2 linked regions of the Tsuneonella mangrovi genome follow. The protein of the gene in region 2 binds, or shares a complex with, the protein of the main gene of each other region. Links are inferred from orthologs where the notes say so. Each region holds a gene or a part of one and is shown on either strand. Other genes may lie near its edges. The genes, in order: CJO11_RS02805 and uvrB.

Region 1 (15,492 bases), 1.7 Mb from region 2 along the record:
ACGGGTCGCCCGTGCCTCTGCACAAGTAACCGACGGCAGCAATCCTGCCGCCGCCGGACGTGTGAGGAGAAACCCGATGAAGAAGTTCGCTCTCGCCGCGATTGCCGGTGCCACCCTGGCATTTGTCGCCCCGCAAGCAGCCAATGCCCAGGACGCATGGCCTGTCGAGCCCGGCGACTATGTCGAAATGAGCATGATCAAGGTCGACGACGGCCACAGCCTCGAATATGCCACCTACCTCGCGGACCAGTACCGCAAGTCTCAGGACTTCGCGAAATCGCAGGGTTGGATCGACGGCTATCAGATCTGGGTCAACCAGTACCCGCGCGAAGGTGAACCCGACGTCTACCTGATCACATGGTTCCCGCACTTCGTCGACAACGATGAAGGGAAGGCGCGGGCTAAGGCCTATCAGGATTACATGAAGATGACCGTGCAGGACATGCAGGCAGGTTCGGCCAAGCGCTCCGAATATCGGCATGCGGCCGGCGATATGCTGTTCCGGGTCATGAAGTGGAAGGCCAAGTAATCCGCCGAATCTCTCGGATATGAAGGCGGACGGGTTCAGGCGCTGAACTTGTCCGCCTTGCGCTTTCCGAAGCGCATATCGCCCTCCAGCTTGGCGCGAAGCTGGGCATAGAATGCTTCAAGGAACGCGCGTTCGTCACCCGCTCCGGGCGACCAGCCGATCTTGGTGCAGATGGCGGTATGAACCGCCTCCAGCGCCTCCTGCTGCCCATCGCGCAGCATGCGTTCGAGTGTCTGTAGCTCGTACTCGCCGTAGATCGAGAGCTCGGCATCGCCAAACTGGTAGGTCGCCCCGGTAACACTGCTCGCTCCCTTGGCGGCTCCTTCCACCGACAATGCGTCGGCCAGTTTTGTGCGCGGCGCTTCGACGACCCATGTGCCCGCGATCAGGTCGCCCGCGCGCAGGGCATCGCGGTTGAAGAACGGGAAGAACGCAAACACCAGGAACCAGGCAGTTGCGGCTAGTCCGGCAGGGCCGCCCGCACCCGAGGGTGCGCTCATGACCAGGATAAGCGGCAGGAACAGCTCGATATCGCGCAGCAGGTTGCGCGCGATCACGGCCTCTGCGGTCAACCGGGCGCTGCCCTCGTGATCGCTCGCAGGGCGCGCAGCGACGCGGATGCCTGTCAGGCGCTTACCGGGAGTCGCACCGCGTGCGGACAGCTCGAATATCATGAAATAGCCATTCCACGCGACGAACCACAGGATCACCCACAGCGCGACAACGAACTCTGCCGCACCCGCCGGCTTGGCATCGACCAGCGAACCGATCCCGCCCAGGATCATGCCCATCGCGATCGAAATGAAAATCGAGCCGAACAGCAGGATCATGTAGTCGATCAGCAACGCCCCGAGGCGCGCCGAGCGAGTGGCGACCACGAATGTCAGGGCGATCCCTTCGGGGGTCACGCAGATCCGCTCGCGCTTGGGGTCTCGGGTAAAGCGGATGCTCGCGGCTGTCATTGGTAGTCCCCCGTCGGATCGCGTCGGAAGGCGAAGAAATAGGTGCACCACAGCGCCAGCATCGAACCGCCGATGAGGAAACGGTCAAGCGTCGAACCGACCAGCTGCCGGACGAAAGATTCGAGAATTGCGGCAACGATCAGCATCATCACCACTCCGGCCATCACGATCGCTGCGCGGCGACCGCTTTCCGCCGTTGCCGCAAGGATGGAACGGTCGCCGGGAAACGCCATCGATCGCCCGACGTGCAGCCCGGCCGCACCGGCGAGCAGGATCGCAAACAGCTCGGTCGTGCCGTGAACCGAAAGCCACGCGACGAACTGCAGGGTTAGTCCCTTGCTGGCGAACAGCCACACCATCGCCCCGAGCGTGGCCATTTCTTTGAGCAGAATCATCAACGTCGGGACGCCGAACGCAAAACCGAGCGCGAATGCGAGGATCGAAACGCTGGCATTGTTCTGGAACAGGTAGGCGGCGAAGAACGAAAGACCCGAGGGGCCCTTGACCGTATCGAGCGATTTCAGGAGCGCTTCGCGCGAGGCACCGGGGACGCGGTCGCCCGTCAGGCCGCTCGGTACCAGCGAATAGAACCAGTCCTGGTTGCCGCTGACCAGCAGCCAACCTGCGATGGCGCCGGCCACCATGACCGCTAGCGCGATGAGGATTTCGAGCCAGATCTCCCGCACCGCCGCGCTCAGGCCGCCGCCGAGGAACCCGCCGAGCCAGCGGAAGAAGCCCTGACGCGGCCCATAAACCTGGAACCACGCCCGCTGGACCAGCGATTCGAGGTAGGCCAGCGTGGCCGCGTCGAGCGACGTTTCGCGCGCGACCGACAGGCTCGATGCCGCAGTCCGGTAGAGCGTCGGCAGTTCGACTACGTCTTCGTCCGAAAGGCGCCGCAAGCGTCCGCTTTCCATTGTCCGGACGATCTGTTCGAGTCGTTCCCAATCGCCCTGCCGAGCGAGACGGAAGCGATCCGAACGCAGCGCCGCCGCCTCGATGTCGGGGGGAGGGGCAAGCGCCTTCTTGGCGAACAGGCCGGAAAGGATCGGTGCCTTCATCCGATCGCTCCTGCGCGCTTGATCGCAAGATAGGCGTCGATCAGCCGATAGCCGATGGTGTCCCACGGGGCCTCGATCACGTCGATGCCCATCTGCCGTAGCCGCTGGAGCACGAGCGCGCGCTGGCGAGAGAGCGAATCGGCGGTGACGGCGGTGGCCAGCGCTTCGAGGCTGTCGGGATCGACCGCTTCGAGCTCGGCCAGCTCGCTATCGGCGATGGTCACGAAAAGGATCAGGTGCTTGTCGACCAGTCTTCCCAGGCTTTCGATCATCAGTTCGGCGCCGGTCGGATCGGTGAAGTCAGAGAAAACCACGATCATGCTGCGTCGCTTGAGCCGGGCCGAAAGGGTCGCCAGCGCCAGCGTGAAGTTCGGTTCCTCGGCATGGTAGTCGAGCCCCGCAGCCGCGGTCTGCAACCGATGGAACTGGCGCGAATCGCCGTAGAACGGGGTTGCCACTTCGGGCCGCGCGGCAAAGCCGAACAACGAGACCCTGTCGCCGCCCTTGAGTGCGACGTAGGCGGCGGTGAGCGCTGCGGACACGGCGCGGTCGATCCGCGGCAGGCCGTCGACCGGTTCGCACATCGCCTGTCCGCAGTCGAACGCGAACACGATCTGGTTGTTGCGCTCGCTTTCGTTCTCGCGGGCATAGAGCCGGGTGTGGCGCGCACTCGCCTTCCAGTCGATCCGGCGGCGATCCATCCCCGGTTCGTATTCGCTGAGCGCTTCAAACTGGGTGCCTTCGCCGCGAATTCGCCGCGCGATCAGGCCGAATTGCGCATCGCGCAGGAAATGCTGGAGCGCGGGGCTACGGACGGGTGCGAGGTCGGGCCACACGCGGACTTCATCCTCGAGCTGGTGTGAAACCTGCCGCGCGCCGAGCCCGAGCGGCCCGGTCCAGCGCAGCCACACACGCTCCAATGCCGCAGTACCGCGTCGTACGGGTTGCAGGCCAGCGGTGCCCGACCAACTCGCATCGTCGACCAGCGGCGCAAGTGCGAGTATGGCGCGGCCTTCCGGCGCCAGCCGCGGGTCGAACTGCAATGCGGCATCGACCGTACCATTGCCGACCTTGCCGGCAATTTCGGCGAGCACAGCCACCTGCAAAGGCTCGCCGACTTCGCAGTCCTGCGGCGCTGCGATCCGCCAGTCGACCAGCCGCCCCGCCACCAGCCCGTCGAGGGCAACGAGAAGCAAAAGCGTCAGCCCGGCGGCGGGGGCCGCCATCCACGCACCGGGAAGTGCCGCCGCCACGACCAGCGCGACCGGCGCAGCGAGTGCAGCGATCCAGACGGCGCGGGCAGTGGGGACGAGCGGAAACCTCACGTCAACGCGGTGCCTCGGTCGCTTCGACCAGCTGGGCGACGAGGCTCTCGATATCGCGGCCTTCGATTTCGGCGGCGGGGCTGAGCACCAGGCGATGGCGCAACACGGCTGTGGCGAGCGCCTTGACGTCGTCGGGGATCACGTAGTTGCGCCCTTCGAGCGCGGCCCGCGCCCGGGCTGCGTTGGCGAGCTGGACCGCCGCACGGGGGGATGCGCCGCTGGATATCTCCGAATTTTCGCGCGTCGCGCGGATCAGCCGCACGACATAATCGACGATCTCCTGCGCTACCGTCACTTGCCCGAGCGCACCGGCTGCAAAAGCAAGCTTCTCGCGATCGGTCACTGCGCCGATCCCGAAGTCGGCGGCGCGCGGGGTGCCTTGGCGCTGGCCGAAGCGGGCGACGATCGCCGCTTCCTCTTCGTTGGATGGGTAGGGCACCAGCAGCTTGAACAGGAACCGGTCGAGCTGTGCTTCGGGCAAGGGATAGACGCCCTGGTTCTCGATCGGGTTCTGCGTGGCGACGACCATGAAGTGATCGGGCAGCGAATGCGTTTCGCCGTCGAGCGTCACCCGCCGTTCCTGCATCGCTTCGAGCAGTGCGGCCTGGGTCTTGGGCGGCGTACGGTTGATCTCGTCGGCCAGCAGCAGGTCGCAGAAGATCGGCCCGCGGGTGAGAGTGAACTGGCTGGTCTGGAAGTTGAACAAGTTCGAGCCGAGGATGTCCCCTGGCAACAGGTCCGGTGTGAACTGGATCCGACCGAAGTCGAGCCCGAGCGAACTTGCAAAACATTGCGCGAGGAAGGTCTTCGCGGTCCCCGGCGGCCCTTCGAGCAGCACGTGTCCTTCGGCCAGCAGGGCGACGAGCAGGTGCTCGACAATTTCGTCCTGTCCGACGATCGCCTTGCCGACTTCGGCGCGGATCGATGCGGCGAGGGTGCGAACCTCATCGAGGGTCATGGTCATGGCGTAATCGTCCCTTCGAGCGACTTGAGCGCGTGCGCTGCACGCAGGATTTCGGATGGACCGCGCGCTTGCCTGAGCTGCTCGGCCAGTTGTGAATACGGCGGTGAATCGGGTGCCCGCCGGGCCAGCGCCGCGTCGATTGCAGCCGGTTCCGCGCCGCGCAGGCCCAAGGCGTTTGCCAGCCGTCTGGCGACCAACGCTGCGAAGGGTGCGGTCAGCAGGCGCAGCCGCCGACTACGCACGAGGAACCCGGCCGAATTGGCTACCAGCTGCCGCTTGCCAAAGGCGTTTGCTCGGCCTTCCGCCAGCGGCGGCCCGAACCGCAGGAACGCGCGCCACCCAATCGCGATCATCGCGATCAAAAGGCACAGGGTAGCGGCAAGGAACGGCGGCGTGACTGCTAGAGTCAGCAGGTTCTTGGCCCCTCCGAGCCCCGCAAGCGAAAGGTCGAACACGATCGGGATATCCTGCTTTTCGCGGGTCAGTTCGACAATTTTCGCGGCCAGCATCGCCCGGTTGCGGTCTTCGAGGCCATAGTTGTTCATCAGGTCGGGCTCGACCACGATTGTCAGGTTCCAGCGGTCACCGTCGCATTTATCGGCATTGTCGTCGGTGACATCCGCCGCTTCGTCGAGGACTGGGTAGCACCCGTTGTCGTTGTCATACCCGACCAGCATCCTGCCCGCCGAGTCCTTGACCAGCTCGATCAAGTTCCCACCGGTCAGTTCCTGGACGCTTGTCGGCTTCGGCAGCGAACCCGACCGCCCCAGGCCTGACCATTGCGACTTGCCCTTTGCAACTTCGCCGAGCTTCGCCTTGAGCGACAAGTCGTCGCCGAGCTTTTCCAGCCACTCGGGCGTGGTCGCACCGGCCAAGAGGACCCAGCCGCTTTTCTTGTCCTTGTAAGTCGCAGGCGGCGCGAACGCGAACCACTTGGGAACGATCAGCAGTGTCGGCCCGATGTAGCGGCGGTTGGCGATTGCCTGCGAAATCTCATCCGGTTCGGCTTGTAGCGACGGAGTCAAGATCAACAGACCCTTGCTTCTCAGGCCAGCCCGGTCGCGCGATTGCGAGACGGCGTAGCCCTGTTTTTCGAGCATTGTGTAGAGCGCCGCATACCCGTTGAGTCCGCGCGACGCGGCATGGGCTTCGCCAGTGCTTGATCCGGTCCGGCCGGTGCCAATGAAATAGAGCGTCGCGAGGAAGGCGAGCGAGCCGCACAACAGCAGGCCAAGCACGACCTTCGCGCTGAATGGGGAACGGCGGGCGCTGCTCAACGGCCGATCCTCGCGAGGGCAAACTCCGAATAAGCTGCCCGCGCGGCGCTCCAGTCGTTCTGGTCGAGCGGGGATAGCGCGAACAGGCTGCGTTCCACGCGTGATGCAATCGTGGAAAATGCGTTCCGCGCGCCATCGGGCAGTGCTGCGAGGCCAGCCAGTTCGCGCGCGGTTGTCGACGGGTCGACCAGGTCGGGACGAACGTCGGCAATGTGTCCGACACTACGCTGCAGGAGCAGGTGAGTCGCCGCATCGAACCGGCCTTCGGATGCGAGCCGGTCGGCATCTTCGAGCAAGGCGATCGCCACGCTGTGATCCGGCGCCCAGGTTTCCTCGTCCTCCTCTTCCCGCTTTTCGGGAGTCCACCCGAGCATCGGCGCGACAAGGCGCCAGATCAGGTACCCGATCGCGATAATGGCAATCGCCAGCAGGACCCATTTGAGGACCGGCCATGATTCGCCCAATGCCCTGCCGACCGGTCGGAATAGTTCGCCCAGCCAATCGAACAGCGCCTTCAGCCATGCGGGTTCCTCAGGCGCTGGAGGTGCCTTGAGCGGAGCGAACTGGATCGACTGGTCTGCGCGGGTCGCATCCCACGCATCGGCGGCCTTCGCCAATTCCCCCGCGCCTGTCGTCACGGTGAGCAGTGGTGACACGCAGTGCAGATGCGCGCAAGTGCCTGAATTAGCCGCGTTCGCGTGCTTGCGGATAAGTCCCGAGCATCCGCAGCTCTTTCGAATGGAACGCGAGCTCCTCGAGCGCGCGATCGACCGCGGGATCGCCCGGGGCACCGAGGATGTCGGAATAGAACATCGACGCGGCAAAGCTGGCACCGACCTGGTAGCTTTCCAGCTTGGTCATGTTGACGCCGTTGGTCGCAAATCCGCCGAGTGCCTTGTAGAGCGCGGCAGGGATGTTTTTCACTTCGAACACGAAGGTCGTGATTGCGGCGCGTCCGGCGATCGTTTCGGGTGGTAGCGGATCGCGCGCGAGCAGCAGGAACCGGGTGGTGTTGTCGGCAGCATCTTCGACGTCGTTCTCGACGATATCGAGGCCGTAGAGTTCGGCCGCCAATGGCGGTGCGATGGCCGAAAGGCGCGGATCGGCCATTTCAGCGACGTAGGCGGCAGCGCCGGCGGTGTCCGAGTGCGCTTGCGGCTTGATTCCCCGCTCCTTGAGGAAATGACGGCTCTGGCCGAGCGCTTGCGGGTGGCTCAGCGCGAATTCGAACGGGCCGTGTGTCCCGCCTTCGTTCGGTGCGGCCATCAGCGCATGATTGATGCGCAGGAAGTGCTCGCCAACAATCGACAGGCCGCTTTCGGGAAGCAGGAAGTGGATATCGGCAACCCGTCCGTGCTGGCTGTTCTCGACCGGAATCGCCGCGGCGCCCGCGCGACCGGCCTTCACTGCATCGATGGCGTCGGCGAACGAGAAACACGGCAACGGCAGGCAGCCCGGCACCATTTCGATTGCCGCGCGGTGCGAATTGGCTCCAGGCGAGCCCTGGTAGGCAACCGCGCGCGCAGGCTCGGCCTCGGCGGCGGCGCGCATCTTCGCGACCATGTCGCGGGCGGGGGCGGGGAAGCTATCCATCGGCGTTGCGGCGCGTAGCTGTGCGTCAATCGGGCGGCAAGGGCTTTGCGCACTTGCGCCTGCGCAAACGCCCCATTAGAGCAGCCGCGGGTTTCTTGCCTTCCGATTGCCACTTTTGAGAAATCGCGGGATTACTGCACGCATGGACGACCGTTTCAATACCGCCGCTGGCTGGGTTCTGTTCTCCGGAATCGTCGCACTCGGCCTTTCAAGCATCAGCGCCAAGTACTTTCTGGCCGACAGGGTCCACCGGCCGCACCACATGGGCTATCCCATCGAGGGCGTGGTCGAGGAAGGCAGCACTGCGCCCAAGGGGCCGAGCCTGGCCGAATTGCTGGCCACCGGCGATGCTGCCAAGGGCGAGAAGGACGCTGCGGGCCGTTGCGGAACGTGCCACACCTTCAACCAGGGCGAAGGCGTGAAGCAGGGCCCGAACCTCTACGGAACCGTCGGCGCACCGATCGGCGAAGGAAAGAACGGGTTCTCGTTCTCCAGCGCACTTTCGGGTCACGGCGGCAACTGGACCTACGAGAACCTTGACGCTTGGCTGACCAGCCCGCGGGCGTTCGCCTCGGGTACCAAGATGGGCTTCGCAGGACTGTCGAATGCGCAAGATCGCGCCGATATCATCCTCTACCTGCGTTCGCTCGGCGGTGGTCCGCCGCTGCCCGCGGTCAAGACCGCCGCAGCCGCTCCGGCCGATGGCGCGTCGGACGCCGCCGCCCCGGCAGCTGCTGCTGCAGCAAAGTAAGCGGAGCCGGTGCAAGTCGGCTGCCTTTAGCTCTGTCAGGTGAGGGGCGCCGTCAGTCGGCGCCCTTGAACCCTTGCGCGATGACATACCACTCGCTCGAGCCTTTGCGGCTCGCGGGTGGCTTGGCGTGCTTGACGGTGCGGAAGTGCTTCTTGAGCAAGGCCAGCAGGTCGGCATCGGTGCCGCCTGCCAGCACTTTGGCGACAAACGCGCCACCGGGCGCAAGGTTCTCCACCGCGAACCATGCAGCGGCCTCGACGAGGCCCATCGTGCGCAAGTGATCGGTCTGCTTGTGGCCAACGGTGTTGGCGGCCATGTCCGACAGTACGAGGTCTGCTTGCCCGCCCAGCGCGCTCTCGAGCGCGGCAGGGGCTTCATCGGCCATGAAATCCATTTGCAGGATCGTGACGCCTTCGAGCGGCTCGGTTTCGAGCAGGTCGATCCCGACGACTGCGGCTTGCGGCACCTGCTTGCGCACGACCTGGCTCCAGCCGCCGGGCGCAATGCCCAGGTCGACGACCCGCTTGGCGCCCTTGAGCAGGCGATATTTTTCGTCGAGCTCGATCAGCTTGTAGGCCGCGCGGCTGCGATACCCTTCGGCCTTGGCCTGCTTGACATAAGGATCGTTGAGCTGGCGTTCGAGCCAGCGGTTCGAAGATGCCGTACGCCCCCGTGCAGTTCGTACCCGCTTGTCGGGGTTGCGGCCCGAGCGGCTCATGCGTTGCTTGCCATAAGCGAGCGAAGGATGCCTTCGCGAATGCCGCGATCGGCCACGCCGAGCCGGTCTGCGGACCAGATATCGAGGATCGATTCGAGAATCGCACATCCCGCCACCACCAGTTCCGACCGGTCGGGGCCGATGCACGGCAGCGCGCTGCGATCGTCTCGCGACATGGTGGAGAGTCGCGCGGAGATCTCACGCATCGATTTCGATTCGACGATCAGGCCGTCGACTGCGCGACGGTCGTAGTGCGGCAATTCGAGATGCAGGCTGGCGAGGGTGGTCACCGTGCCGCTGGTGCCGAGCAGGCGAATTTCTGCGCCCTGTTGTGCATAGTCGGTGATCCGCTCCGCGAACGGCGCAAAGCTTTCCAGCACGACCCGTCGCATCTCGGCGTATCGGTCGTTTCGCGCAGCCTCGTCGCCTTCGACGCGGCCGACCGTATCGGTTAGCGAGACGACGCCCCACGGCACGCTGACCCAGTCGACGATTTCGGGGACTGTCTGGGTCTGTTCGACCAACACCAGTTCGGTCGAACCGCCGCCGATATCGAAGATGAGGGCAGGGCCAGTGCCGCTTTCGAGCAGAACGTGGCAGCCGAGTACTGCCAGCCGCGCCTCTTCCTGTGCGGAAATGATGTCGAGCGCGATCCCGGTCTCACGGCGGACGCGCTCGATGAATTCTTCCCCATTGGACGCGCGCCGACAGGCTTCGGTCGCGACCGAGCGGGCGAGGAAGACGTTGCGACGGCGCAGCTTGTCGGCGCAAACGCCGAGCGCCCCGACCGCACGATCCATTGCTTCGTCGCTCAGGCGACCGTTGGTGGCGAGCCCTTCACCCAGGCGGACGACGCGGCTGAACGCGTCGATCACCGTGAAATTCTCGCCCGATGGTCGCGCGATCAGCAACCGGCAATTGTTGGTTCCGAGATCGAGCGCCGCGTAGGCTTGCCGGGGGTGTGGTCCGTGACGATGGCCCGGCAATGCGCCGACCGCGGGTCCTTCCGGGCGGGCGGTCTCGCTTGTCTTCCCGTCGCGCCGCTTCGGCTGTTCGCCGCTGGCGCTGCTGTCTGGCTGAGAGGGGCGTTTGTAGCGAAAATCGGCTACTTTGCCGGACCTTTTGCCCCTTCTTCGAGCAGCCCTTCTGTTGTTGTCCGGCGGAGACATGTCCGCCATTGCGCGTTCTTTCCAATAACACCCTCGCCAGACAAATCGGTTTGGCTACGGGCACCTGGCGCCAATGCTAGCGTTCGATTTGAGCGTCGGCAATAGATCGGTGTTCGGTGGCCTTGACCTGACCGGGTCGTCCAACTAAGTGCGCCCTCTCGCGCGCCGAGGAGCATCCCGGCAAAGCGCGCCGATGCCCCGTCGTCTAATGGTAAGACTACGGACTCTGACTCCGTCAATTGAGGTTCGAATCCTCACGGGGCATCCAGCTTCCTCGCCGTTTGCAGAAACTTGCCCAGCGTCCGACGCACGACTATCGCGCGGGGATGACTGATGAAAACGAACATCCAGAGCGCGACCTGAAGGGTCGCCGATTCTACCGCGCCGAACAGGAAGCGGCATTCACCGACAAGGGCACGCCCGACACTCCGCAAACCCGCCATCCGGCCTACCGGCTGGCTTTTCGCGACACCGACTTCCTGCTGCGCGAAGAGCTGCGCCCGGTGCGTTTCCAGCTCGAACTGCTCAAGCCTGAGATGTTGCTGGAGGAAGCGGGCGTCGGCTCCACCCTCGTCATGTATGGCTCTGCCCGGATCCCGGCGCCCGACAAAGTCGACGAACTGCTCGCTTCCGCGACGGATGAAAATCGCGCGGTGGCCGAGCGGCTGGCGGAGAAGGCCAAGTACTACCAGGTCGCCTACGACCTTGCGAAGCTGGTTAGCGACAAGGCAATCATCCAGGAGGGCAAGCGCCAGTTCGTGATCTGCTCGGGCGGGGGCCCTTCGATCATGGAAGCGGCCAACAAAGGTGCGAGCGACGCCGGTTCGGAATCGATCGGCCTCAATATCGTGCTCCCGCACGAACAGGCACCTAACCCCTATGTGACGCCGTACCTCAGCTTCCAGTTCCACTATTTTGCGCTGCGCAAGATGCATTTCCTGCTGCGCGCCAAGGCTGTGGCGGTCTTCCCCGGTGGGTTCGGAACGCTCGACGAATTCCTCGAGCTGTTGACGCTGATCCAGACCGGTAAGATGAAGCCGATCCCGATCCTGCTGTTCGGCAAGGACTTCTGGAGCCGAGTGGTCGATTTCGATGCATTGGCTGAAGAAGGCACCATCAACAAAGCGGATCTCAACCTGTTCCGCTGGTGCGAAAATGCGGACGAGGCCTGGGGGCATATTGCAGCGTTCTACAAGTTGTAGGAGCGCCACTGCGGGCCGGTTGCAGTTCGTCGGAATAATAGCCCGCCCGAGCAAAAAGTCCGGATAAATTGCCGTGCAAGATCAAGGGCGAGGAAATTTTGTTGCGGACGGCAAGGGAACCGATGGCCGGGAGCGACATTTATGCCGCAAACCAATTTCCGCGAGACAAGGGGTTCTGGCAGACATGCTCGCCGCAATGGCGGCGAAGGCAAGATTGACTGCGAAAACGCAGGGCCAGCTCGCGCAATTCGAAGGAGTAGCTTGATGAGTGTCATTTTCAAACCGACCGGAGTTGCCTTGTTGTGTGCCGCAGCCGCGGTGTCGATGCCGTTGAGTGCATCGGCCCAGCAGCAAGACCAGCAGCCGAGTGATGTAGTTGCAACCGTGCATGGCACGACACCGGCCGACCTGTCCGGGATGCCCGAAGGACCGGAGGTCGATGGCTTCATCTCCGATCGCCTTGGCGACAAGATGGAAGTCACGCAGGTAAACGGGACCAAGACCACTGTGCTGATCAGTCAGGCGACCGAGGTGAAAGCCAGCGGCGGTTTCCTCGGGATCAGCAAGCAGTCGCTCGGATCGGAATCCCTGCTCAGCGGGCTGCCGGTCGCGATCAAGACGGTTCAGTGGAACAACGGTCTCATCGCGAGCGAGGTCAAGCTGAAGGCCAAGGATCTCAAGACGGCGACCATGATCCACACCGGTACGGCTGCCCGCTTCGGCCAACAGGATCAGGCGATCGGCGAAAACAAGGCCGGGATCAGCAGGAACGCCGCGCTGGCCGAATCGCTGCGTGGGCGGATGGCCGACATCGACAAGTACAACATCAAGGACACCACCAACGTGTTCTTCGATACCGGCAAGTGGAACCTTTCACCCAAGGCGGAGAGCGACCTGTGCGCGGCAGCCTCGGAGGCCGACGGCATGAACGGCGCGCTGTTGCTGGTGGTTGGCTACACCGATTCGGTGGGCAGCGAGGACTACAACCAGATCCTCAGCGAACGCCGCGCTGGACGTGTGGTCAACTATCTGCAGCAGCACTGCGGCTGGAAGCCCTGGCGGATGCTGACCCCGACCGGGATGGCCGAGTCCGATCCGCTGGCGGATAACAGCACCGCTGCCGGCAAGGCGCAGAACCGCCGCGTTTCGGTCAATATCCTCGTCAGCAAGAGCGTAGACGGGATGCAGTCATCTGACGGGGCGCAGCAGCAGTAATCGATGAGCTGGGGCGGTTCCCAGACGGAGCCGCCCCTAGCCTACAGCCGCTTCACGCGACGCTGACGAAACTGTCGATCACCCGCTTGGTGCCGGCCTGTTCGAACTCGATTTCGAGCTTGTTGCCTTCCTGGTCGGTGACAGTTCCATATCCGAACTTGTCGTGGAACACGCGGGTGCCGATCGCGATGTCGGTGCGCGGCTTGGCGGCGAAGCTGGCAGCGGACCGGGTGGTTTCCTTCACCCGTTTGGGCGCAGCGTCGTATCCTGTCGTGAGCGCGCGCTGCCAACCGGGCCCGCGAATGCGCGAGCGGTCGGGGCGATTGGACGAGACGTGCGCAAACGGATCGTCGTGCTCGCTCAGCCCGGCGCGCCATAGCGAAGCCCCGCCGGTGAGAGTCGATTCTTCGGTAATGTGGTCAGGGGGCAATTCGCCGACGAAACGGCTGGGGATGCTGCTGGTCCACTGGCCGTAGATTCGCCGGTTTGCCGCGTGGAGTATCGTGCAGTGCCGCCGCGCGCGGGTGATCGCGACATAGGCCAGGCGCCGTTCTTCCTCGAGGCTCGCGAGCCCGCCTTCGTCGAGCGCGCGCTGGCTGGGAAACACGCCTTCCTCCCATCCCGGCAGGAACACCTGGTCGAATTCGAGCCCCTTGGCGGCGTGCATCGTCATGATGGTGACTTTCTCGCCGTCGTCGGCGCGGTCGTTGTCCATCACCAGCGCGACGTGTTCGAGGAAGTCGCCGAGCGTCTCGTATTCCTCCATCGCACGGGCAAGTTCTGACAGGTTCTCCGCCCGTCCGGCGCTTTCTGCAGTCTTGTCCGCCTTGAGCATCGCATCGTAGCCGCTTTCGTCGAGCACTGTCCGCAGCAATTCGGATGGAGCGACCTGTTCGGCCAACTCGCGCCAGTGGAGGAACTGGCTCATGAGCCGCGCGATCGTGCCGCTGGCGCGCTTGGGAAGCTCGTCGCTGTCGGCCAGCTGGAGCGAAGCCGCGGCGAGCGGCAGGCCGCTGGCCCGTGCATGGCGATGCATCGCCTCTAGCGTCTTCGCGCCGAGGCCGCGCTTTGGCTGGTTGTAGATCCGCTCGAACGCCAAGTCGTCCTGCGGCTGGGCGATCACCCGCAGGTAGGCCAGCGCATCACGGATTTCGGCGCGCTCGTAGAACCGGAATCCGCCGACGATGCGATAGCTGAGGCCGATCTGGATGAACCGGTCTTCGAACTCGCGCGTCTGGTATTGCGCCCGCACGAGGATCGCGATCCTGTCGAGCGGCAGGCCTTCGCGTTCGAGGCGCTCGATTTCCTCGCCGACCCGGCGCGCTTCCTCGGGCGCATCCCACACGCCGATCACGCGGACCTTGTCGCCGCCGCCCGCCTCGGTCCACAGTTCCTTACCCAGCCGCCGGCTGTTCTCGCCGATGAGGCCCGAAGCGGCGGCGAGGATGTGCGGGGTGGAGCGATAGTTCTGCTCCAGCCGGATCACCTTCGCGCCGGGAAAATCCTTCTCGAAGCGCAGGATGTTGGCGACTTCAGCGCCGCGCCACGAATAGATCGACTGGTCGTCGTCACCAACAACGCAGATGTTCTTGCGCTCCTGCGCGAGCAGCCGCAGCCACAGGTACTGGACCTGGTTGGTGTCCTGGTATTCGTCGACGAGGATGTATTTGAAGCGCTGCTGGTACATCGCCAACACCTCGGGTTCGCGCCGCAGGATGTTGAGCATGTGCAGCAGCAGGTCGCCGAAGTCGCACGCGTTGAGCGCCTTCAACCGCTCCTGGTAGAGCATGTAGAACTGTTGCCCGCGCCCGTTGGCATACGCTTCGTTCTCCACTGCATCGAGATCGCCGGGGTTGAGCCCGCGGTTCTTCCAGCGGTCGATCAGTCCAGCGAGCTGGCGCGCGGGCCAACGCTTTTCATCCAGCCCATGCTCGTTGATCAGCGCCTTGAGCAGTCGCAACTGATCGTCGGTATCGATGATCGTGTAGTTCGACTGCAGGCCCACCAGTTCGGCATGGCGGCGCAGCATCTTCGCGCCGATCGAGTGGAACGTGCCGAGCCAAGGCATCCCTTCCACCGCTTCGCCGATATGCCCGCCGACCCGCTCGCGCATTTCGCGCGCTGCCTTGTTGGTGAAGGTCACGCACAGGATCTCGCTCGGCCAGGCCCGGCGCATGGCAATCAGGTGTGCGAGGCGAGCGGTGAGCGCGGCGGTCTTGCCGGTGCCCGCTCCTGCAAGCATCAAGACCGGCCCTTCGGTTGTCAGCACCGCCTCTTGCTGGGGCGCATTCAATCGCGCGGCATAGGCTGGCAGCGCGGTTTCCGGACCGCCGGGGTAGAGGGGCAGGTTTTCGCTCATCGGGGCGGTGAACAACTAGGGAACATGGCGTGGGCGTGCAAGGTCGCGTGGGGAACTCTTGCACCGGGTCGCACGTTGAAAGTGGGCAACAGGGACAAATATGGAGACGAACCCATGAACCGTACCCTTATTGCCACCATCGGTGTTGTTGCATTGGCTATCCCGGCTGCGGCAATGGCGGACAGCGGGGCGGACAACGTCCAGTTCGTAAGCGATCCGGTCGTTCAGCAATTGCCCGCCACCGACACCGCGCCTCTCCCGGCGAAGCTGCCGATCTGCAAGAGCGATCAGCAGAGCGCGTGCATCAACCGGTATGCCGCGACAGGCAAGGGCACCAGGCCGCTGGGTTACTGGCCCGGCGAGCCGG
Region 2 (15,406 bases):
GCTGTGGTCGAGCCCGACGATGATCGCGCGGTGGCTGTAGTCCCACTGCGCCATCGCCAGCCCTTCCTCCTCGCGCGTCGGCGAGCGGCGGCCTTCCGCGCCGACCAGCAACGCGGCCACAAGCGTGCGCCCGTCGGCCAGCGTGGCGGAAACGCCGAACCCGTCGCGGTGGCGGCTGACGACGTCGACCGGGGCGTGCCACGAAATCAGCGGCTCGGCCCGCGCCGCTTCGAACAGCGCGAGGCGCAGCTCGCGGTTGGCGAACATCCGTCCGAGCGACCCTTCGTGCGGTTCGGGCGTGAAATCGAGCAGGCCGGGCTTGAGCTGATCGCTGACCATGATCGACGCGATCGGGCAGCCATGCGGCTCGAGCCGGTCGGCGAGACCGATATTGGTGAACAGGTTCCAGCTCGCGGTGGAAATCGCGCTGGCGCGCCCGTCGAAGCTGTCGGCGGTCAGCGAAGCGGGATCTGCGCGGTCGACCACATGGCTCGAAAAGCCCTTGCGCGCAGCTGCCAGCGCGAGGGTCATGCCCACCAGGCCGCCGCCAAGGATCAGCAGGTCGCGCTTGTCGTCCATGACCCAGCGCCCTAGAGCGGGTCGCGCGATGCGCGCAAGGACAATGCCCCGCCTGCTTGCGTTTTTTGTGCTGCTGAGCGCGGTGCTTGCGCTCGTCCAGCCCGGCGTTTCGCGCGCGCAAGCGGTCCCGCACCCCAACCATATCGAGGCCGACCTCGGTGCCGCGTCGTCGCAACCCGGCGGGCCGGTGCACATGGTGCTCCACTTCGTACCGGAGGATGGCTGGCACGGATATTGGTCGAATCCGGGCGATGCCGGCTACGGGATGCAGCTCGACTGGAAGCTGCCGCCCGGCTGGACAACAGGCGTGCCGCAGTATCCGGTGCCGCAGCAGCTCGAAATCGGCGGACTGATGAACCACGTCTACGAAGGCCCGTATGCGGTCCTTGTCGATCTTGTGCCGCCGCCGGGGGCGAAGGTCGAAGGCGCGCAGATCGGGCTCGAGGCGCACTGGCTCGCGTGTACCGATTCGATTTGCGTGCCGGAGGAGCGGACATTTTCGCTGCGCCTGCCGCAAGTGACCGTCGCTTCGGCGGACTATCCCAAATGGCTGGCGACAATCCCGGCTGAGCTCGACCAGGGCGGAACTTTTATGATCGGCGACAAGGCGCTGCGGATCGCCTTGCCGCTGCCTGCGAGCCTGCCGCTGCCCGATCCGCACGTATTCACCGACCAGCGCGACCTGGTGGCTTATGCCGCGCCGCAGCTATTCCGGCGAGACGGCAACGCGCTGGTGGCGGAAATCCCTCTCGCCCAGACCGTCGCCAAGCCGGACAAGGTGAGCGGGATCCTCTCGCTTGGCGACGGCAACGGGGTGCGCTTCACCGCCTCGCCCGGTGTTGTCCCGGCTGGCGGCGAAGTACTGACCCCCGATACTGCGCCCGCTGCGACCGGCCCGTTGTGGATCCTGCTGCTGGCGGCGCTGGCTGGTGGGCTGATCCTCAACGTGATGCCGTGCGTGTTCCCGATCCTGAGCCTCAAGGCATTGAGCCTTGCGCGCGCCGGCGAAAGCGATGCGCAGGCTCGCGCCGACGGGATCGCCTACACAGCAGGCGTGTTGCTGGCGACGCTGGCGCTGGGCGCGTTGATGCTGGGCCTGCGGGCGGCGGGCGAAAGCGTGGGCTGGGCGTTCCAGTTGCAGGAGCCCGGCGTGGTCGTCGCGCTGCTGGTGCTGGCGGTGGCGATCACCGCCAACTTTGCCGGACTCTACGAACTACCATCGCTGTCGATCTCGCGTGGCGGGGAGCAGGCAGGCGCGTTTGCAACCGGGCTGCTCGCGGCATTCGTTGCGACCCCGTGCACCGGTCCGTTCATGGCTGCCGCGATGGGCGCAGCACTGCTGCTGCCAACGGCGGAGGCGATGCTGCTGTTTGCGGCTCTTGGCCTTGGCCTTGCCTTGCCGTTCCTGCTGCTCGGTTTCGTTCCACCACTGCGCCGGATGCTGCCCAAACCGGGCAAGTGGATGGAGACGTTCCGCAAGGCGATGGCTGTGCCGATGGGCCTGACCGCGCTGGCGCTGGTCTGGCTCGTCTGGCGGCTCACGGGTATGAAGGGGCTGGCTTACGCCGTTCTGGCCTTGCCGATCCTGCTGGGCGCGCTTGCGGCGATCGGCGTATCGCAGCGAAAGGGAAAGTCGATCGGTGGTGTTGCAGCGATTGCCACGCTCGTCGCAATTGGAATGGTAGTCGGCCTTCCAAGAGGCGCTCCACCCGAGCCATCTGCGGTCGGCGAGATCATACCTGCCAAGCCCTTTTCCGAAATCGCGCTCCAGACTGCGCGCGCCCAAGGCAAGCCGGTGTTCGTGTGGTTCACCGCCGACTGGTGCCTGACCTGCAAGGTCAACGAGAGCGTCGCGATCGAGCGCGAGGAAACCCGCGATGCATTCAACAAGGCAGGCGTGGTCGCGCTGGTCGGTGACTGGACCCGGCGCGATCCGGAAATCACCCGCTTCCTGACCGCACACGGAGCCGCCGGGGTGCCGCTCTACCTGTGGTATGCCCCGGGCAAGGATGCCGAGGTGCTGCCGCAAGTGCTGACCCCGGGGATGCTGGTCACACTGGCGGGGTCGGCTCGGATTTCGGCACCGGGATCGAGCCGCTCTCCGGCGAATACTTCAGCTCCGGCTGACTAGCATCGCCATCGTCGGTCGCTTGTCGGCGGCACCATTCGATCAGCTGGCCGGGCATGGTGCTGGGATTGAGTACCACCGTGCTCGCGCCGGGGATCGTCAGTTCGACCTTGTGCGAACCGGTCAGCACGTCGAGCGCGGGATCGAGCGCGGGGTAGGCACCCTGCCACAGCCAGCCGCGCCCGTTGTCGTGCGTATCGATCGGAAACCGCTCGACATGGCCGTTGCCGATCAATGCCATCATCGCCTTCGCATCCGGGTCGGTTTCGGCGAAGCGGGTCAACTCGATTGAACGATCGGCAGCCTTGCCGGTGCAGGCAAGCGCAACCAGCGGTGCCTTGCCCGGTTGGCCATAGACCAGCCGACCCCGCTCCTTGCTTTCGGCCCATACCGCCCCGGTGACGTCGGGCACGGCCTTGAGCACGTGCGGACCTTGCGCTTTCCCATCGAGATCGACTCGCTCGACGTAGTGGTCGGTGGCCGAAGGGCGGCACCCGGCGAGGGCGACGGCCCCGGCAATGACAGCAATGGCGAGAGCAGATTTGCGATCCATCTGCGCGCGCTATGGCACCGCCGCGCGGGCGGGTAAATTGCCTGCTACCCCGTTTAGCCCCGATAACTGGCCATGATGTCGCGCCGCAGCGGTTCGTGGTTTTCGCTGCGCGAATAGAACATGTGCCCGCCGGGATACATGAACAGCTTGACCCGGTTCTTGACCCCGAAATCGGGCATCTGTGCGAGGATCAGCATCGACCCGTAGTAGGGGCACGACAGGTCATCCCAACCATGGACGATGTTGACCGTCATCTTCGGGTCAGCGGCAATCGCGCGGCGCAAGTCGCTCACCGGCGTATCCGAATGATCGCTGTCCCATTGCGAACCGACCTTGTAGGACAGCGCGTTATACGGCGCATCGACGTCCCAGCCGACTTGCCGGGTCACGAAATCGACCATGGCGGAAGTCGTCGGTCCGATAATCGTGACCAGTAGCGGATCGCTGTATTCGGGATAGGCGCTCGCCGGGAACGGGTCGAACGAGGTGTAGTTCGAATCGTAGACCGATCCGATCAGCCCCTGGCTGCGGCGAATCTCGCGCAGGTACGTGTCGATATCGACCCTCCCGTTGAGTTTGCGCACAAGTGTCGGATCGAGTCCGGTCAGTTCCGCAACTTTGGCCGACAGGCGATCGGTCGCCGCCTTGTCTTTCGGCCCGGCGAGGAAATCGGTGACGAACTGGCTGCGGACATACTGTTCGACCGGTCCCATGGTGGAATCGTTGAGTGGCTTGCCTTCGCGTTCGAAGTGGCCCGCCGCCATCGACGGCAGGTTGATCATCCACGGCAGCGGCGAAAGTGCATCCTCCTCCCCGATCGCGGGCGGATCGAGATAGGGCGAAACCATCGTCATCCCGCTGATCCCCACGCCGACTTGCGTTTCGAGGTAATAGGCGAGGCGCGGCACGCGGTAACCGCCATAGCTTTCGCCAACGAGGTACTTGGGGCTCGTCATCCGCTTGTTGCGCAGCAGCCAGTCGTAGACCACGCGGCTGAGGTAATGGATGTCGCTGTTGGCGGTGAAGAAGGCCTTCTTGGCGGTCTCCGGATCGGTCTCGCTACGCGAGAACCCGGTGCCGATCGGATCGATAAACACGAGGTCCGTGAAGTCGATCCAGGTTCCCGGGTTGTCCTGTAGCACCGGCGGGTCAGACGGACTGTCGCCCTTTGCGCCGAACGGGATCCGTTTGGGTCCGATAGCGCCGAGGTTGAGATATACCGAAGATGCACCCGGCCCGCCGTTGAATGCGAAAGTCACGGGTCGCGATGCCGGGGCGGCACCGGGCACGGTGTAGGCGGTATAGACCACTTCGCCGATGGTCTTGCCCTTGTCGTCCTTGACAGGGATCGCGCCGACCGTGGCGGTATATGTGATCTTGCGTCCACCGACCGTAGTGGACTGGGTGATCGATTTGGGCGCGGGGAACGGCTTGAACTGGGTCTCCTTGGCATCGGACTTCTCGCTCGCTTTGTCCTTCGCAGCATCTTGCGCCATGGCGTGCGGAACGGTGATGCCCAGGCCCAGCAGCGCGGCCAGGCAAACGGCGAGAAAGCGCCTCATATCGAAAACCCCTGTTCAAACCGGCTCCTCGTTGACCGGTTGCGCGAGAAACTACCCAATTGGGATGCTGGGACAAGGGGAACTGGCGGCCGCGCATGCTGCTGGTCGAAGGGAAGAGGCAGTCGGTCGATTGCCTGCCGTCAGGCGATTCGTGATTGACTCGTGGGTCAGCGGCCCCACTTCCGCTGCGACTTGCCGTAGCGCATCTTGCGGGTGCCGGGGCGACCCTCGGTCGCGCGGCCGACGATGGGGGCCTTCTTGTCCTCCAGTCCGAGTTCTTCGTTCTCGAGCCGGCGAATCTCGTCGCGCAGGCGGCCGGCTTCCTCGAATTCGAGGTCGGCGGCGGCGGCGCGCATCCGCTTTTCGAGGTCCTCTATGTAGGCGCGGAGGTTGTGCCCGACGAGGTTGTTGCGTTCCTCGTCGCCGGTATCGACGGTGACGCCGTCCTTGCTCGCGGTGTGCGCGACGATGTCGGCGATCTGGCGCTTGATCGTTTGCGGGGTGATCCCGTGTTCCTCGTTGTACGCCTGCTGCTTTTCGCGCCGCCGCTCGGTTTCGGCCATTGCGCGTTCCATGCTGCCGGTGATGCGGTCGGCATAGAGGATGACCTTGGAATCGACGTTGCGCGCGGCACGCCCGATGGTCTGGATCAGCGAGGTTTCCGAGCGCAGGAAGCCTTCCTTGTCGGCATCGAGGATGCACACGAGCCCGCACTCGGGAATGTCGAGCCCTTCGCGCAACAGGTTGATCCCGACCAGAACATCGTAGACGCCCAGGCGCAGGTCACGGATAAGCTCGATGCGCTCGAGCGTCTCGACGTCGGAGTGCATGTAGCGCACACGCAGCCCCGCCTCGTGCATGAACTCGGTGAGGTCCTCGGCCATGCGCTTGGTCAGTGTGGTGACGAGCGTGCGATAGCCCGCCTGCGCGGTCTTGCGGCATTCCTCGATGCAATCCTGCACCTGGTCCTCGACCGGGCGAATCTCGACCGGCGGATCGATCAGGCCGGTCGGGCGGATAACCTGCTCGGCGAACACCCCGCCTGTTTGTTCCATCTCCCAGCTCCCCGGGGTGGCCGAGACGGCAAATGTTTGCGGGCGCATCGCGTCCCACTCGTTGAACCGCAGCGGGCGGTTGTCGATGCAGCTCGGCAAGCGGAATCCGTATTCGGCGAGCGTCAGCTTGCGGCGATGGTCCCCGCGCGCCATTGCGCCGATCTGCGGCACCGTCTGGTGGCTTTCGTCGACGAACAGCAGCGCGTTTTCGGGCAGGTATTCGAACAGCGTCGGCGGTGGCTCGCCCGGCAGTCGACCGGTGAGGAAGCGCGAATAGTTCTCGATCCCCGCGCAGGAACCGGTCGCGGCAATCATCTCGAGGTCGAAATTGGTGCGCTGTTCGAGCCGCTGCGCCTCGAGCAGGCGGCCCTCGGCCTGCAGCTCCTCGAGCCGGTGCGCCAGCTCGAACTTGATCGCCTCCATCGCCTGTTTCATCGTTGGGCCGGGCGTGACGTAGTGCGAATTGGCGTAGACCCGCACCTTGTCGAGACTGGCCCCCTTGCTGCCCGTAAGCGGGTCGAATTCGCTGATTTCCTCGATCTCGTCGCCGAAGAAGCTGATCCGCCAGGCCATGTCTTCATAGTGGCTGGGGAAAATCTCGAGGTTGTCGCCGCGCACCCGGAAGGTGCCGCGCTGGAACGCGGCATCGTTGCGCTTGTATTGCAGCGCGACGAGCTTGCGGATGAGCTCGCGCTGGTCGACCGTTTCGCCGGTCTTGATGTCGAAGATCATCGCCGAATAGGTTTCGACCGAGCCGATGCCGTAGAGGCACGAAACCGAGGCGACGATGATAACGTCGTCGCGTTCGAGCAGCGCGCGGGTGGCCGAATGGCGCATCCGGTCGATCGCTTCGTTCACCGAGCTTTCCTTCTCGATATAGGTGTCAGACCGGGGGACGTAGGCCTCTGGCTGGTAGTAGTCGTAGTAGCTGACGAAATACTCGACCGCGTTGCTGGGGAAGAAGCTCTTGAATTCGCCGTAGAGCTGCGCGGCGAGGATCTTGTTCGGCGCGAGCACCAGCGCGGGGCGCTGCAGTTCCTCGATCACCTTGGCCATCGTGAAGGTCTTGCCGCTGCCGGTAACCCCGAGCAGCACCTGGGTTTGTTCGCCATCCTGCGCCGCGCCGACCAGCTCCGCGATTGCGGTCGGCTGGTCGCCAGCGGGCTGGTAGTCGCTCACCAGTTCGAACCGCTTGCCCGGCATCGACTTTTCCGGCCGCGCGGGCTTGTGCGGCGTGAAAGCAGATGAAGTGTCGGGCTCTTCCAGTCCCCTGCGGATCACAAGCTCGGCCATGTCCCATGATATGGGCGAACCAATGGCGGGCGGCAAGCGCTTGCCGGATCGAACGGCCCCGTCGAGCGTTCAAGCTGCGTACGGACGGGATTCAGGAGCGACTGAAATGAAGCGTCCCGTTCTTTTTGCATTTGCCGCCGGATGTGCATCGCTGACCCTCGCTGGTTGCGCGAACGGTTATGGAAGCGGCCTGGGCTATGCCTACAGCACTGATTACAATGGATATGGGCCGCAATCCTATTACGGCTATTACGACGGCTATTACGGCCCGATCTACGACGGGTATTGGGGAAGCGACGGATACTTCTACTACCGGCCTAGCTCCCGTGAAAACGTATATAGCAGAGCGGAGCGCAGCCATTTCAGCCGTGAGCCAAGAAGTGGTGGGGACTGGCACGAGTGGCGTGGGCAACTGCGTGCTCGACATGGTGACCAGATGCCTCATTTTCGCGCACCAGCTCGGCGATCCAGGTCCCGAACGAAAGACGGCGGTTGAGAGGTCCGGTCTTGGCTTCGTGCAGGTCGGGCGTTAGCTAGCAGACATCATTGCCGGAAGGGGGATACCTGCCAATGCGCCTGATCGCTGCCGCCCTGCCGCTTGTTGCGGCGTTTGCCCTCTCGGCCTGCAACAGCGAGCCCAAGCAACCGAAAACACCCGAGCAGGTCATGGCCGAAGCGGGCAAGCTGGCGAAGCCCCAGCCGGGCAAATACGAAACCAGCGTCGAGCTGATCGACTTCTCGGTGCCGGGCCTGCCGCCGCAGCGGGCCGACATGATGAAGCAGCGGATGCGCAACGTGGTTGGCCAGGGAGAGACCTATTGCCTCACCAAGGAAGAGGCCGATAAGGGCTTCGAGGAAATGGTCCGCAAGCTTGGCGAAGGCGAGGGCGGGCTCAAATGCACCTTCGACAAGTTCGACGTGAATGGCGACGCGCTCGACGCTGCGATGACCTGCACCGGACAGCAGGGAATGACCTCCGCGATGAAGATGGACGGCACGGTCTCGACCACCAGCACCTCGATGCACATGGACATGACGCAGAAGGCCGCCGCGATTCCCGGCGGCGAAATGCACATGGAATTGAAGATGGATTCCAAACGCATCGGCGCGTGTTCATGACAGCTAAATGAAACTTCGGCACAATTGTTGCGTTTTTATGGCACCGGTCATTAGGCGCAGCGGATGGGCGAAGTGGCTTCACGGTTTCGGAACTTGCAGCTCGCGGAAACGCGCGCCGAAGTCCTGCGCCGGCTGGAGCTGGCTGCCGAACCGGCCCCGCGCGACATCGGCGGGCCGTCGTGGCGGCTTATGCTGGGCGAGTTGTCGGCGCTGGCCGAGCCGATTCGCCGCCAATTCCGACACACCGAGATCGCGCGAACCGCAACGCCGCGCACGGTCATGCTGCTGCCCGGTTTCGCCACTCACCCGATCCGGATGCGCTACCTCGCGCACCAGCTCGAACGCGCCGGGCACACCGTCAAGCGCTGGGGGCTTGGGTTCAACCTCGGTCCGAGCGTGGAGAATCTCGCGCTGCTGGAAGGCCGGCTCGAATCCCTCGCGGCCCGCGCCGGTGAGCCGGTCTATCTCGTCGGCTGGAGCCTTGGCGGACTGTTCGCGCGCGAACTCGCCAAGCGGCGGCCCGAGCTGGTGGCCAAGGTCGTTACGATGGGGTCGCCGTTTTCATACAATCCGCGGGCGAACAACGCCTGGCGCGCCTATCACCTGGTCGCCGGGCACCGGGTCGAGGAACCGCCAGTCCAGGCCGACCTTGCCGCCAAGCCGCCGGTCGAAACGGTTGCGCTGTGGAGCCCGCGCGACGGTATCGTCCACCCGCGCGCGGCGCGCGGCCTGCCGGGCGAGCGTGACCGCGAAGTGGCGCTACGCTGCACCCATCTCGGCTTTGCGTGGGATCCGGAAGCTGTCGCTGCGATCCTGCGGGAGCTTGAGCCCTCCTGACCTGCACAATCGATTGATTGTGCAATTGCACAAAAACGCGTTATCCTTCTCTTCGAGCAACCGATTCTTCCGGAAGGAGATGGATGAGCGGCGCGGCCGACACGTTCGATGAAATGCACGATCCGTCCGGCGCAGTCCGAGCGGGCTACGCCGAATACTGCAGATGGTTCGACGAACAGCCCGCCGATCTCCTGAAGCGCAAGGACCAAGAGGCCGAAGCCTCATTCCGCCGCACCGGGATTACCTTCAATGTCTATGGCGAGCACGACGCGGAAGAGCGGCTTATCCCGTTCGACATGGTTCCGCGGATCATCACCGCGAACGAATGGCGTCGTCTGACGCGCGGGATCGAACAGCGGGTGAGCGCGCTCAACGCCTTCATCCACGACCTTTACCATCGGCAAGAGATCATCCGCGCGGGCCGGCTGCCAGAGAGACTGCTCGCCAATAACGACGCGTGGCTATCCAACATGGTCGGTTTCACCCCGCCGGGCGGGGTCTATACCCACATCGTCGGCATCGACCTGGTGCGCACCGGCCCGAACGATTTCTTCGTGCTGGAGGACAACGCGCGCACCCCCAGCGGGGTCTCGTACATGCTCGAGAACCGCGAAACGATGATGACGATGTTCCCCGAACTGTTCACGCGGGTTCCGGTGAGCACGGTGTCGGACTACCCGCGCCGGCTCGCGCGCAGTCTCGCTGCGTGTGCGCCCTCTGCGACGACCGGCAAGCCGACCGTCGCGGTGCTGACGCCGGGGATCTACAACAGCGCCTATTACGAACACGCATTCCTTGCCGACCAGATGGGTGCCGAGCTGGTCGAGAGCGGCGATCTGCGAGTGGTTGGCGGGCGCGTCTGTATGCGCACAACGCGGGGGTTCGAACCGATTGACGTGCTTTATCGCCGGGTCGACGACGATTTCCTCGATCCGCTGTCGTTCAATCCCGACAGTATGTTGGGCGTGCCCGGCATCATGGATGTCTATCGCTCGGGCGGGATCACCATCGCAAACGCTCCGGGAACCGGGATTGCCGACGACAAGGCGATCTATTCGTTCATGCCCGAGATCGTCGAGTTTTACACCGGCGAGAAGCCCTTGCTGCCCAATGTCGAGACCTATCGCTGCGCCGATCGCGAAACGCTGAAATACGTTCTCGACAACCTCGAAGAGCTGGTGGTCAAGGAAGTCCATGGTTCGGGCGGCTACGGCATGCTTATCGGCCCGACTGCCAGCAAGAAGGAAATCCGCACGTTCCGCGCCAAGCTGGAAGCCAATCCGCAGAACTACATTGCCCAGCCGACGCTGGCGCTTTCGACTTGCCCTGTGTTCACCCGGAAGGGCCTTGCCCCGCGGCACGTGGACTTGCGGCCCTTCGTGCTGGTCTCGCCCGACAACGTCGAGATCGTGCCCGGCGGGCTGACCCGCGTCGCGCTCAAAAAGGGATCGTTGGTGGTCAACTCGTCGCAAGGCGGAGGCACCAAGGATACCTGGGTGCTGAAAGACTGATGGCGGGGATGCGACCATGTTAGGGCGGACCGCCAACGGGTTGTTCTGGATGTTCCGCTATCTCGAGCGGGTGGAGAATACCGCGCGGCTGCTCGACGCTGGGCTGCGAATGGCGCTGACCCGCGATGTCATCTCGGCCGAGGACGAATGGCGTTCGGTGATTGCCACGCTCGGGCAAGGCGCCGGATTCGAAGCGAAATACGGCATCTACACAGGAACGCAGGCGTGGAATTACATCCTGCGCGACAAGGACAATCCGGCCTGCCTCCACGCGTTGATGCGCACAGTGCGCACGAATGCGCGCGCGGTGCGGACCGCGATCAGCAGCGACCTGTGGACCGCGGTCAACGAAGGATGGATGAAGATCGACGAGGCGCTCTCGCGGCCCGTCACGCAAAGCGCGGTGGGCGACGTGGTCAAGATGATCAAGGGTGTCGGAACGCTGGCGCACGGCGCGTTCGGCAATTCGATGCTGCGCGATGCAGGTTTCCATTTTGCGCGCGCGGGTACCTTCGTGGAGCGGGCGGACAGCACCGCGCGCATCCTCGACATGAAGTATTACCTGCTGCTTCCCTCGGTGAGCTACGTGGGTTCGAGCCTCGATGCCGGACAATGGGACCAGTTGCTGCGCTCGGTCTCGGGTGATCGCGCGTTCCGCTGGCTCAACACCGGCAAGGCCGATGCGCGCGGGATCGTCGAGTTCCTGATCCTCGACCAGCGCTTCCCCCGGAGCCTCGCCTACAGCCACACATTGCTGCGCGAGAGCCTGACCACGCTCGCGCGGCTGCATGGCAGCGATGGAACCAGCAGCGAGCTGGTTTGCCAGTCCGCCGCGATGCTCGACGAGCTGACGATCGACCAGGTGTTCGATGAAGGGCTGCATGAGTTCCTGACCGGCTTCATGTTCCGCAACGGCGAGATCGCAGACGCGATCGCGCAAGACTATCGCTTCCTGGATTAGGAGACCCGAGCCATGCGCCTCTCCGTCCGTCATACCACCAGCTACCGGTTCAAGGAGCCGGTGATCCATGCGCTCCAGCGCCTGCGCCTGACCCCCAAGGAAACGCAAGGGCAGGAAATCATCGACTGGAACATGACGCTCGAACAAGCGCATATCGAACTCGAGTACGAGGACCAGCATCACAATCACGTGACGCTGGTGGCGGTCGAGCCGGGAACGAGCGAGGTCCATGTGACCTGCACCGGCAAGGTCGACACCCACGATCATGCCGGTGTGATCGGGCGTCATGCGGGCCACCTGCCGCTATGGAGCTTCCTGTCGCAGACGAGGCTGACGCGTCCGGGACCAAAGTTGAGAGCGATGCTGCGAGGACTCGAGAGAGAGGTCGATGGCAGCGTCGATTTCCTCCACGCGTTGTCGAGCGAGATCCACCGACAGGTGCGCTACGAGACGGGGCGGACAGGGGTTGCCACGACCGCGGAAGAAGCGGTCGAGGCCGGGCACGGTGTGTGCCAGGACCATGCTCATATTTTTATCGGTGCTGCGCGCTCGCTGGGGATACCTGCGCGCTATGTCAGCGGCTACCTGATGATGAACGACCGCATCGACCAGGAGGCGACCCACGCCTGGGCCGAGGCCCACGTAGATGGTTTGGGATGGGTCGGGTTCGATATTTCCAACGGGATCAGCCCCGATCCGCGATACGTCCGCGTGGCAACGGGGCGCGACTATCGCGATGCAGCCCCGATCACCGGGATCAGCTTCGGGTCGGAGAGCGAAGGCTTGCACGTTGACGTGGCGGTCGAACGGCAGCAGGTGGAGCAATGACTCGGCCAACGATCGGTGCGTGCTGAGTTGACAACGACAAACGGTCCGGAGGCGCCGAATTCATGACCTATTGCGTGGGATTGATGCTCGACAAGGGCCTGGTCCTGATGAGCGACACCCGCACCAATTCGGGTGTCGACAACATCTCGGTGTTTCGCAAGTTGGTCCACTGGGAAGTGCCTGGCGAGCGGATCGTAGCTGTGATGACGGCGGGCAACCTTGCCACCACGCAGGCTGTCATCAGCCAGCTCGAGGAGCGGACCAAGACCCCGGACGAGCGGCGCAATTCAGTGTTCGATGCGCCGACGATGTTCCAGGTGGCGACCGAGATCGGGCGGCTGTTGCAAGAGACGATCGAGGATCGGCAGGAGGTAAACGGGCAGAACGGGCAGGGCCGGTTCACTGCCACGATGATCGTCGCGGGCCAGATCAAGGGCATGGAACCGCGCCTGTTCCTGATCTATCCCGAAGGCAACTTCATCGAGGCGAGCTGGGACACCCCATTCTTCCAGATCGGCGAGACCAAGTACGGCCGCCCGATCCTGATCCGCGCGTACGACCGCACGATGAGCTTCGAGGATGCGGTCAAGCTGCTGATGGTCAGCTTCGATTCGACGCTCAAGGCCAATCTCTCGGTCGGTATGCCGCTCGACGTGATGGTGATCGAGCGCGAGGCCTATGCACCGCGTCACGAACAGCGCATCACCCAAGAGGACGAATACTTCCAGATGGTGTCCGCTGGTTGGGGCGATTCATTGCGGCAGGCGTTCAACGCGCTTCCCGATTTCACCTTTGCCAAGGGTAAGTAAAATCCCTTAGGACAAGCGCTTACGCGCGATTGCGGATGCGGGATTGCCCGTAATTCCACTCCATTCCGGATGAATTTTTGCGACGGTAATCGCTGAACATCAGAGTTGTTGTTGCTCCATTCCGGAAATGGATCGAATTAACCAAGACCGGTCCTGACGCCATGCTGCGCGGCATGACCCAACGCCAGATCATTCATATCGTCGAACCCGATGTCCGCATGCGCGCCGAATGTGCCCGGCTCGTGTTCGGGCTTGGCCACCACGCGGAAGTCTATGGCGACATCGACGAACTGCTGGCCCACCCGCCGCAAGGGGGGACCATATTCCTGCGCGACGATGCCGAAGGCGCCCCCGCCTTGATCGAGCAGCTCGCCGAGGCCGGTATCTGGCTTCCCGTCGTCGCGATGCACGAGGATCCGCAAACTCACCGGGTCGTTGCCGCAATCAAGGCCGGCGCTCTCGAATATCTCGCGCTTCCGCTCGAAGGATCGCGCTTCGCCGGTCTGCTGGAGCGGATCGACAGCGAATCGAGCGAACATGCCGAGGCCCGCCGAAGGATGATCGATGCGCGCCAGCGGATCGCCAGCCTGTCCAACCGCGAGCGCGAGGTGCTCGACTGGCTGGCGCAAGGGTCGAGCAACAAGGCGATCGCCCGCGAACTCGACATCAGCCCGCGCACAGTGGAAATTCACCGGGCGAACATGATGACCAAGCTCGGGGCAGCGCATTCGGCCGAGGCAGTCCGCATGCGGCTCGAAGCGCAGGTTCCGGACACGGGCACCTGACGCCCGGCGGTCCTCAACGACAGTAGCCGCCCCCGCCCAGTTCGACATGGAAGTGATCGTGGTGCGCGGCGTTGTAGCCAGGGCCGAGCACGGTGCCGAACCGCTTGCACGCGCTGGCATGGACCACCCGCAGGAATTCGCGCTCCTTTTCAGTCCCGTTCCAGCCGCCGGCGACCGTGATCCGCCGTCCGTCTGCCAGCACGAATGCGGATACGTCGATCGCCTCTGCGCGGGCATGTGCCGAGCGCCGGGAAGAACCGGCGACGTTGCGGCACGAATAGCTGCCGAAAGTCTCGATCCGGGCGAGCGGGCTGCCGAATTCGATCCGCGCGGCGCGATCGATCCCGTAGCGCGCCCAACCGGCAAGCGTGTCTGCCAGCGGGCAGGCGACCGGGCCGAGGTTGGCGAGCGTGAACCGCCGGTCGTCGCCCTGGAGCGAGGCAAGCGTGACGCTGTCGAGCGTCGAGCACCCCGCGCCATAGTATTTGTCGGGCACGGGGTTGAAGTCAGTGCCATCGCGTCCGAGGCTGGCGAGGCACATCCGCTCGTTCGAACTCGGCGCCCAGTTGCCGGTGACGCTCGGGGCAGGACGGGCAGGCGCGCGGCTGTCGGGAATCAGGTTCCCGCACCCGGCAAGGGTGGCTGTCATCGCCAGCAAGGCAAGTCGCGTGCGCATGGCGCACAGTCTCGCCGGTTATGGTTAACAGTGCCCTAATGCGCCGGTTAGAGCGCAGTTCGCCGACTGATCAGCCAGATCGCCAGCCACGACGCGGCAAAACCCGGGATGATTTCGTAGACGCCGTCGCCGCCCAGGAAGCTGGTATCCCAACCTAGCGCGATCCACGCGATCACTACCAGCGCGCCGGTCGCAAGGCCGGCGACGGCACCCGCGCCGGTCATTCGCTTCCAGGTCAGCGAAAGCACGATCAGCGGCCCGAATGCCGCGCCGAACCCGGCCCACGCATGAGCGACGAGCCCAAGCACTTCGCTGTTCGGGTTTCCCGCAATCGCGATCGCCGCCATCGCCACCAGCGCGACGCACAGCCGCCCGATATTGACCGCTTCGCGCTCGCTTGCGTTCTTGCGCAGGAACAGGCGGTAGAAATCCTCGACCAGCGAACTGGAGGACACCAGCAGTTGCGAGCTGATCGTGCTCATGATCGCTGCCAGCAGCGCGGCGTAGAGGAACCCGGTGATGAGCGGGGTGAACAGCAGGTTGGCGAGCACGACGAAGATCGTTTCCGGATCGTCGAGCACCAGCCCGTTTCGCGCCATGTAGGCCCGGCCCGCGATGCCCACGCCGATCGCGCCCATCAGGCACACGAACATCCAGCTCATCGCGTAATTGCGCGCGGTTGCCACTTCGCGCACCGAGCGGACCGCCAT

Evidence for each region.
Region 1: the proteins of uvrB (region 2) and CJO11_RS02805 are in contact, whole or in part, in a crystal structure (PDB 7EGT), measured with the Thermus thermophilus proteins. The link is inferred for Tsuneonella mangrovi from one-to-one orthologs. Residues at the interface, in WP_096411307.1 of Thermus thermophilus: Glu23, Leu25, Arg26, Asp27, Gly28, Glu29, Arg30, Phe31, Arg55, Glu326, Asp327, Phe328, Glu379, Ser382, Gln383, His398, Gly400, Arg401; in WP_096412145.1 of Thermus thermophilus: His654, Arg656, Phe657, Gln666, Asp668, Glu669, Lys680, Arg681, Leu682, Ser683, Lys685, Tyr686, Ala687.

What each region holds. Positions count from the first base shown.
Region 1 is NZ_CP022889.1:583,218-598,709, reverse strand. Bases 12,473-15,492 are described here. They hold CJO11_RS02805 (ATP-dependent helicase), read right to left. Parts: upstream 15,126-15,492; coding sequence 12,819-15,125; downstream 12,473-12,818. Other genes in these bases: CJO11_RS02800 (hypothetical protein), read left to right, coding at 15,240-15,492; CJO11_RS02810 (OmpA family protein), read left to right, coding at 12,473-12,766. Also shown: CJO11_RS02875 (hypothetical protein), read left to right, coding at 77-529; CJO11_RS02870 (RDD family protein), read right to left, coding at 565-1,491; CJO11_RS02865 (stage II sporulation protein M), read right to left, coding at 1,488-2,552; CJO11_RS02860 (DUF58 domain-containing protein), read right to left, coding at 2,549-3,877; CJO11_RS02855 (AAA family ATPase), read right to left, coding at 3,879-4,841; CJO11_RS02850 (DUF4350 domain-containing protein), read right to left, coding at 4,838-6,118; CJO11_RS02845 (hypothetical protein), read right to left, coding at 6,115-6,774; CJO11_RS02840 (prephenate dehydratase), read right to left, coding at 6,803-7,711; CJO11_RS02835 (c-type cytochrome), read left to right, coding at 7,854-8,462; CJO11_RS02830 (RlmE family RNA methyltransferase), read right to left, coding at 8,515-9,180; CJO11_RS02825 (Ppx/GppA phosphatase family protein), read right to left, coding at 9,177-10,358; CJO11_RS02815 (LOG family protein), read left to right, coding at 10,676-11,551; more of CJO11_RS02810, read left to right, coding at 11,816-12,472. UniProt on the Escherichia coli protein: A helicase with DNA-dependent ATPase activity. Unwinds DNA duplexes with 3'-5' polarity. Translocates on single-stranded DNA with 3'-5' polarity. Initiates unwinding more efficiently from a nicked substrate than double-stranded DNA.
Region 2 is NZ_CP022889.1:2,253,526-2,268,931, forward strand. What follows is about bases 4,581-7,514. They hold uvrB (excinuclease ABC subunit UvrB), read right to left. Parts: upstream 7,171-7,514; coding sequence 4,990-7,170; downstream 4,581-4,989. Other genes in these bases: CJO11_RS10980 (S10 family peptidase), read right to left, coding at 4,581-4,822; CJO11_RS13305 (hypothetical protein), read left to right, coding at 7,277-7,514. Outside these bases: CJO11_RS10965 (FAD-dependent monooxygenase), read right to left, coding at 1-579; CJO11_RS10970 (protein-disulfide reductase DsbD family protein), read left to right, coding at 623-2,710; CJO11_RS10975 (hypothetical protein), read right to left, coding at 2,631-3,260; more of CJO11_RS10980, read right to left, coding at 3,314-4,580; more of CJO11_RS13305, read left to right, coding at 7,515-7,666; CJO11_RS10995 (DUF3617 domain-containing protein), read left to right, coding at 7,741-8,289; CJO11_RS11000 (esterase/lipase family protein), read left to right, coding at 8,353-9,126; CJO11_RS11005 (circularly permuted type 2 ATP-grasp protein), read left to right, coding at 9,210-10,637; CJO11_RS11010 (alpha-E domain-containing protein), read left to right, coding at 10,654-11,598; CJO11_RS11015 (transglutaminase family protein), read left to right, coding at 11,611-12,426; CJO11_RS11020 (proteasome-type protease), read left to right, coding at 12,489-13,235; CJO11_RS11025 (response regulator transcription factor), read left to right, coding at 13,409-14,020; CJO11_RS11030 (extensin-like domain-containing protein), read right to left, coding at 14,034-14,669; sodium/proline symporter PutP, read right to left, coding at 14,744-15,406. UniProt on the Escherichia coli protein: The UvrABC repair system catalyzes the recognition and processing of DNA lesions. A damage recognition complex composed of 2 UvrA and 2 UvrB subunits scans DNA for abnormalities.